2 linked regions of the Prosthecobacter debontii genome follow. The protein of the gene in region 2 interacts with the protein of the main gene of each other region in a pairwise test. Links are inferred from orthologs where the notes say so. Each region holds a gene or a part of one and is shown on either strand. Other genes may lie near its edges. The genes, in order: ruvC and ruvA.

The links.
Region 1: the proteins of ruvA (region 2) and ruvC interact in binary tests that used the Escherichia coli proteins (3 or more experiments, as listed by UniProt). The link is inferred for Prosthecobacter debontii from one-to-one orthologs.

The regions. Positions count from the first base shown.
Region 1 is NZ_FUYE01000024.1:43,405-46,602, forward strand. The notes cover bases 13-2,894. They hold ruvC (crossover junction endodeoxyribonuclease RuvC), read left to right. Parts: upstream 13-1,126; coding sequence 1,127-1,663; downstream 1,664-2,894. Other genes in these bases: B5D61_RS23575 (polysaccharide biosynthesis/export family protein), read left to right, coding at 13-624; B5D61_RS23580 (DoxX family protein), read left to right, coding at 629-1,108; argC (N-acetyl-gamma-glutamyl-phosphate reductase), read left to right, coding at 1,789-2,838; argJ (bifunctional glutamate N-acetyltransferase/amino-acid acetyltransferase ArgJ), read left to right, coding at 2,835-2,894. Also shown: more of B5D61_RS23575, read left to right, coding at 1-12; more of argJ, read left to right, coding at 2,895-3,198.
Region 2 is NZ_FUYE01000007.1:309,298-312,607, reverse strand. What follows is about bases 120-3,113. They hold ruvA (Holliday junction branch migration protein RuvA), read right to left. Parts: upstream 1,924-3,113; coding sequence 1,315-1,923; downstream 120-1,314. Other genes in these bases: B5D61_RS12785 (Gfo/Idh/MocA family protein), read right to left, coding at 2,749-3,113; B5D61_RS12790 (hypothetical protein), read left to right, coding at 2,018-2,623; B5D61_RS12800 (hypothetical protein), read left to right, coding at 120-805. Also shown: more of B5D61_RS12800, read left to right, coding at 77-119; more of B5D61_RS12785, read right to left, coding at 3,114-3,310. UniProt on the Escherichia coli protein: The RuvA-RuvB-RuvC complex processes Holliday junction (HJ) DNA during genetic recombination and DNA repair.

The sequences.
Region 1 (3,198 bases), on a different replicon or contig from region 2:
CTCACGCCGGATCTCCCCAAGATCCCGATGCCGTCTCTGCCCAAGTTCTCCACCTTGAAAAAAGTGACCCGTATTCTTCCGGGCATGCCTGATCACGACAAGGTGAACGATGAAGACCCGCAAATGCCCTTCAATGCCCGAGGCACCCTGGGCTATGGCCACTCCCTGCGTGTGCATGTGTATGAAGGCACACGCTCCACCAAACGCGTCTATAATGGCGTGGTCATGGTGGATGCCAAAGGCGTGGTCGATTTTGGCGATAAAATCGGCCGCACCCAGATCGGCGGTGCGCAGCTACCCAAAGCCGTGGAAGCCATCGCCGCAACCTTCCGGGTGGGCCTTCGCCTGAATCGCCCGCTGACCGTTCACATTCTTTCGGTGGAGGATGTGCCGGTGGTCTCCATCACCGGGGATGTGATCAAGGATGAATTCATCCCAGCCTGGGATGGCATGACCATTCAGCAGGCCGTCACCGTCGCCGGGGGCCGTAAGCTGGGCTCCACCAACCGTGGGGTTTACGTCATCCGGGAAGGAAATCGCCGCTTTTACTCCAGCCTCGAGGCAGCCACGGAGAAGACCGAACCCGAACCTGGAGACATCATTCACCTTTCCCCCGATTTTTAATTTCATGATCGAGCAAATCGGCGGCAACCCAGCCGCAAATCAAATCCCCATTGGCAATCTCTTCAAGAGCATCTCGATCCTTCGCATCGGCGCCGGAGTTCTGCTGCTCAGCCGCCACGGCTGGGTAGCCGCGCATGAAGCCTATGAGTTTCTCTGGGAGGAAAAGACCTGGAATTGGGTCAAAGCCTTCTCAGATGCAGGCCTGCCCATGCCCACGCTCCTAGCCCCTGCCGTGGCGATTACCATTGCGGCCGTCGCTGTGAGCTGGTGCCTAGGCTTCCTTACCCGCCTCTTTTCCGTCATCATGATGCCTGTGTTGATCGGCGTCATCATCAAAGGCACCTCAGCCGAGACAGAGATCGCCTGGCTTTATCTGCTCATTGCCTTCACGCTGCTCCTCTTCGGCTCAGGTGCCGTCTCCATCGACAAACTCTTCCGCCTGGGAGAGAACTGGGGACACTCTAAACCCAAGAAACGCTGGTAAAATCCCGGCCACTCCCGCATGCCGCCCTCCCCCTCCACCGCTCCAATCACCGAGCGAGTGCTCGCCATCGACCCCGCCCTGCGCAACACAGGCTGGGCGGTGCTGGAACAAACAGGACGCGACATCAAGCCACTCGCCTACGGGGTGATCTCGAATGCTCCCAAGCTGCTCCACTCTGGCTGCCTGGTGGCCATCCGAGAGCAACTCCAGGACGCCATTCGCCAGTATGCTCCGACGGTGTGTGCGATCGAGACCACCATTTATGTGCAGAGTTACAAGACCGCCATCGTGCTCGGCACCGCTCGCGCGGCCTGCCTCATCGCAGCCGCTGAGCACGGCATACCCATTTATGAGTATGCCCCGAAGGAGGTGAAACAGGCGGCCGTCGGCCGTGGGGCCGCGCAGAAAGATCAGGTGGCCTTCATGATCCGCAGCATGCTCCGGCTGCGTGAGACACCACCCGCCGATGCAGCGGATGCCTTAGCTGTAGGCATCGCCCACTTTCAGAACGCCAACGCAGGGGCCGCGCTCGCCCGCGAAGCCCGCCGGGTATAAACCGCGCTTACCCAGCACTTCTCCTGGTTTTAGTGAGCCTGACATTTTGACGGCCACGGAACTCCATCATTTTAAATCTGATCTTGCGGGAAAGAGGGGAGGCTCCATACTTCGCCTCTCCCGTGATGTCTCAGAAAGTTAAAGTCGCTGTCCTTGGAGCAAGTGGTTATTCCGGAATAGAACTGCTCCGGTTGTTACTGCGCCATCCTCATGCCGAACTCGTGGCCGTGACCTCGCGCACACTCGCTGGCAAAACCTTATCTGCGGAGTTTCCACGGTTTCGTAAAGTAGGCATCGCCGATCGCCTGACCTTTAGCAATCCTGATGCGGCCGCGCTGAAAGAAGCCGGCGCTGAAATCGCCTTTCTCGCCCTGCCCCATGGTGTGTCCGTGGAATACGCCAAGCCTCTGCTGGAGCTCGGCATCAAAGTCATCGACCTGAGTGCGGACTTCCGTCTGCGCAGTGCCGAGGTTTACAAGGAATTTTATGCGCATGAGCATCCCGCACCGGAATTGCTGAGCGAGGCCGTCTATGCCCTGCCAGAAATCCGGGCGGATGAAATCCAGAAAGCACGTCTCATCGCCTGCCCTGGCTGTTATCCCACCAGCATTTTACTGCCTCTCATTCCTCTTCTGAAGGCTGGCCTGTTGAGCGCAGACCCACTCGCTGTGTCCAGCATGAGCGGTGCTAGTGGTGCTGGCCGGAATGCCAACGTGTCCCTGCTTTTCTGCGAAGTGCAAAATAGCCTGCGCAGCTACAGCGTGCCTCAGCATCGTCACCTGAGCGAAATCGGGCAGGAGCTAGCCATCGCCGCAGGTCGTGAAGTGAAGCTGTCGTTTGTGCCCCATCTGGTGCCCGTGTATGCAGGCATCTGCACCACCACCTTTGCCTCCCTGGCCCCTGGCGTGACGCTGGAGCAGGTGGAGGCTGCTTTACAGCAAGCTTATGCCGACCAGCCCTTCGTGCGTCTGCTCGGCCGCAATCAATCCCCGGACACCAAGCATGTCATGGGCACGAATTTCATCGATATCGGTTGGGCGTTGGATCAGCGTGCAGGCCGTCTCATCCTCATGAGTGCTGAAGATAACATCGGCAAAGGCGCCTCAAGCCAGGCGATCCAGAATTTCAACCTTGTCTGCGGCTTTGATCCTGCTGCCGGGCTCCAGAGCGTATGATTGCTGACCTTGATCCATCTCGCGAACCCCGCGTTTCCTTTAAAGTCATCGAAGGCGGCGTCACCGCAGCCCACGGTTATCGTGCCGGGGCCATCTCCTGCGGCATCAAAAACCCTGACGTGAAACGTCTGGATTTGATGCTGATCGTCTCTGACACCCCCACCGTCACCGACGCTGTTTTCACCACGAATAAAGTGCGTGCCGCCTGCGTGCGTGTCTCCCAGCAGCACATCCGCGATGGCGACATCCGCGCCATCATCGCCAACAGTGGTAACGCCAACGCCTGCACCGGCCCGCAGGGCATCCAGGATGCCAAAGCCATGTGCAAAGCCACTGCGGAGGCCCTGGGCATCCGCATGC
Region 2 (3,310 bases):
GATACGCGGAAGCTTTGACACGTCGAACAAAAGCTTTCCTCCCGGCGTCTCAGTTTGATAACCTCACTCTCCTGACATGAAAACGACCCTGTTTTTCCTGGTGGTCATTGCTGCGCTTGGCTGGAGCAGTGTGGCATCGGCCCAGCTTTCCAGCAGCCGTAAATCCTCCCTTCTCGCCCCTGAGCCCGGCACGATCGACGTCGAGGACATGCTGAAAAAACCGGTGACGCTGAAGGTTCTCCAGGAAGCGCCCATCTACACCCGCTCCACCATGCAGCAGGCCCTGGGTTCCATGCCCCCGGGCACCCTCGTGAAGCTGGTGGGACTGTCCGATACCGCCTACCGAGTGCGGGGGCGGGCACGCCATGGTGATGTCTCCGGCTGGATGCGCATGGGAGATCTGCTTTCCCCCGATCCAAATCTGGTGCCCAATCTCAAAAAACTGCATCAGCGGCAAACGGAGGTGGAGGCCCTGATCGCCGCCAAACAAATCGCTTTGGGCATGACGGCTGAAGAAGTCCACGCCAGCCTGGGTAAACCCAACCGCAAATCCAGCAAGCTCAGCGCGGCGGGTAAGGAGGAAAAGCTGGAGTATGTGGTCTATGACCGCATCCCCCAATACAACACCAGCATCGATGCCCTAGGCCGCCCGGTGCAGACGGTGGTTTACATCAAGGTGGAGACCGGCAGCATGGCGGTGAATCTGAAAAACAACGTCGTGGAAAGCATCGAAGAAACCAAGGGAAATCCCCTCGGTACCGGTGGTGTCAAAATCGTGCCCGGACCGATCATCTTTGGCTGGTGATGTGGGTGGAGAGCGTTGGCAGTGGTTGGCTCTTGTTTGTAGTGTTTTGAAGAGGCCCACACTGCTGGATGCAGCTCCTTTAACCGCAGAGACGCGGAGAGGGGATTTTAGATTCTGGGTTTGGATGGAGGCTGGAGTTCGGAGCCCCGGCTTCAGCCGGAAAAGGAGACGAGAGTTGAGGGGAGTTTTTGATAGGATGACACGATTCGCAGGAGGAACAGGACCGGGCGAATGAAGGCTGAGCCACGCGGCAGCGCAGTAGCTCGATTTTCCAAAATCGAGTGTCGAGATGGCTGACAGGGAACGCACCGCAAGCCAGCGTATCCCAGTGGTCCGCACACTCCGTGTGCGGGTTCCCGCGTGGAGTCCATGTGAGATGGCATTCATCCTCAGGCCCCGCAGTCGGGACTCTACAAAATACCCTCCTGTGCGGAGCTCAAAACGAAACGAAATGCATCTCGTTAGGCCTTCGCCGCGGCTATCCGCACACGGAGTGTGCGGGCCACCTTCTACTGCATCAGCCGTAAAGCCTCTCGGATGAGCTTGTCCGCACGCACGGGTTCCGGCGCTGTCTTCGCCAACTCGTTCACGGTTTTCTGCGCCTCCGTCTGCTTGTAGCCCAAGGCGATGAGGCCCAGGACGGCATCACTGACGGCTTCCTGCTTCGGATCATGCGCGCCACGGGCCACCTGAGCGGCCTGCCAGGCATCCACCACGCCGACTTTATCCTTCAGTTCCAGGACAATCCGCTCCGCCGTCTTTTTCCCCACGCCTTTGATCTTGGCCAGGGCAGCGATGTCATTGCGGATGACGGCTTCTTTGAAAGCTGGCACGGGCATGCCGCTAAGGACAGAGAGCGCCATCTTCGGGCCAATGCCAGAGACCCGATCAATAAGCAGGCGGAACAGATCCCGCTCATCCTCCGTGAAAAAGCCAAACAGCGTGTGCTCCCTCTCGGTCACATGATGATGGGTGAGGAGACGCACCTGCCCCCCCTGCTGCGGCAGCCGGTCGAAGGTGGTTAAAGGAATATTGGCGGCATAGCCGACTCCCCCCACATCCACGATGGCTTGGTGAGGAAAAGATTCGGCGAGGGTGCCACGGAGAAAGGCGATCATGCCCTGGATGAAGCCAATGCGGCTCCGGAGTGCAAGACCTTTGATGCTGGCATCGCGGAAAAGGCGTGCTCAAGTGGGTGCCGACCACTCTACCATGACTCTGCGCCTGCTCTCTGCCTTCGTTGCCTTGGCCTTCTGTTCCGCTCAGGCCGAGGATCACCGGCTCGAGAGCCTGCTGCTCCTGCCGGAGCCGAAGATCATGCGCAACTCCCTTTCCTTTTTTCCCGAAGGGGCTGAGCTGACGGTGCTCACACCCGCTAAAGAGCTGAAAGAAACACCTTGGGTGATGCCCTATCGTCCTGACGAGTTCAAGCAGCTCGGGCTCAGTGTCGAGACCTTTGCAGAACGCGCCAAAAAGGCTGCGGATAAACGACTCGCCACGCTGAAACCGGAGCTGATCAAAAATGCGGAAGGTCAGGTGGCGTATGCCGTCTATCGCAGTGACCAGCCTCTCATGGCCAGCCTGCTGGTGGCACCCTCTCTGCCCGCGATCTTCGAAAAACTCTTCGGGGATGAAATCTGGGTGGCCTTGCCAGATCGGCATTCCCTCTTCGTCTTTCCGGCCAGACCGGAGGCCATTGAAGAATTCGCTGCGGATCTGGAACAACGTTATCTTTCAGACACGCGCGCGGCCAGCCCGGAGATCTTCGCCATCAAAAAAGGCGGCGTGCCGAAAGTCGTCGCCAGCTTCTTGGAGTGAGCTTTTTTTGCCGAAGCCCGGATGAGCCTAACAATCATTGATTTGTATAGGCCTAACCAAAAAACGCGGAACCCACGACTGAGTTCCGCGTTTTTTTAAATCGAGTGTTAACTCGGAAGGATCGATTAGCTGACGGTCGGCAGCTCGAAGCCAGGAGCGTATTCGTCCATGGCAAGCTTATTCGCCTCTTCAGCGAACTCACCGATGAACTTCTCGCTGACGGGATCGAACTCCAGCCATGGACCCACGGAAGCCATGTCAGCTTTCATGTCGATCTGGTTGGCTTCCAGGTTAGCCACAAAATGATCGAAGGTTTCCAGGGCCGCTTTGCTGCCGCTGAGGCGCTCTTTGATCTCTTCGTTGGAGAGCTTCTTACCGAGGCGGTAGGAGACGTTGGCCATGTGGGCCAAGCCAGCCGCATGGTGACCGTGAGCCACATTCAGCACGTCCTTCGTCAACTTACCGGCACGAACCGAGTTGATGAAGTTCAGCATGTGGTCAGGGCCATCTTGGAAGTTTTCAAACTTCTCGATGGTCTTGCCATCGTTGTCATAGGCCTTGGATTCCGCGATGAAACCACCTTCGCAGTGGATGACGTTGCCGATACGAGGAGCCGCAGTTTTACCGTTGATGCGGTAAACAGGCTCAAAGCCCTTCGTCCAGTTCATGTCCTTCATAGGCAGGCCG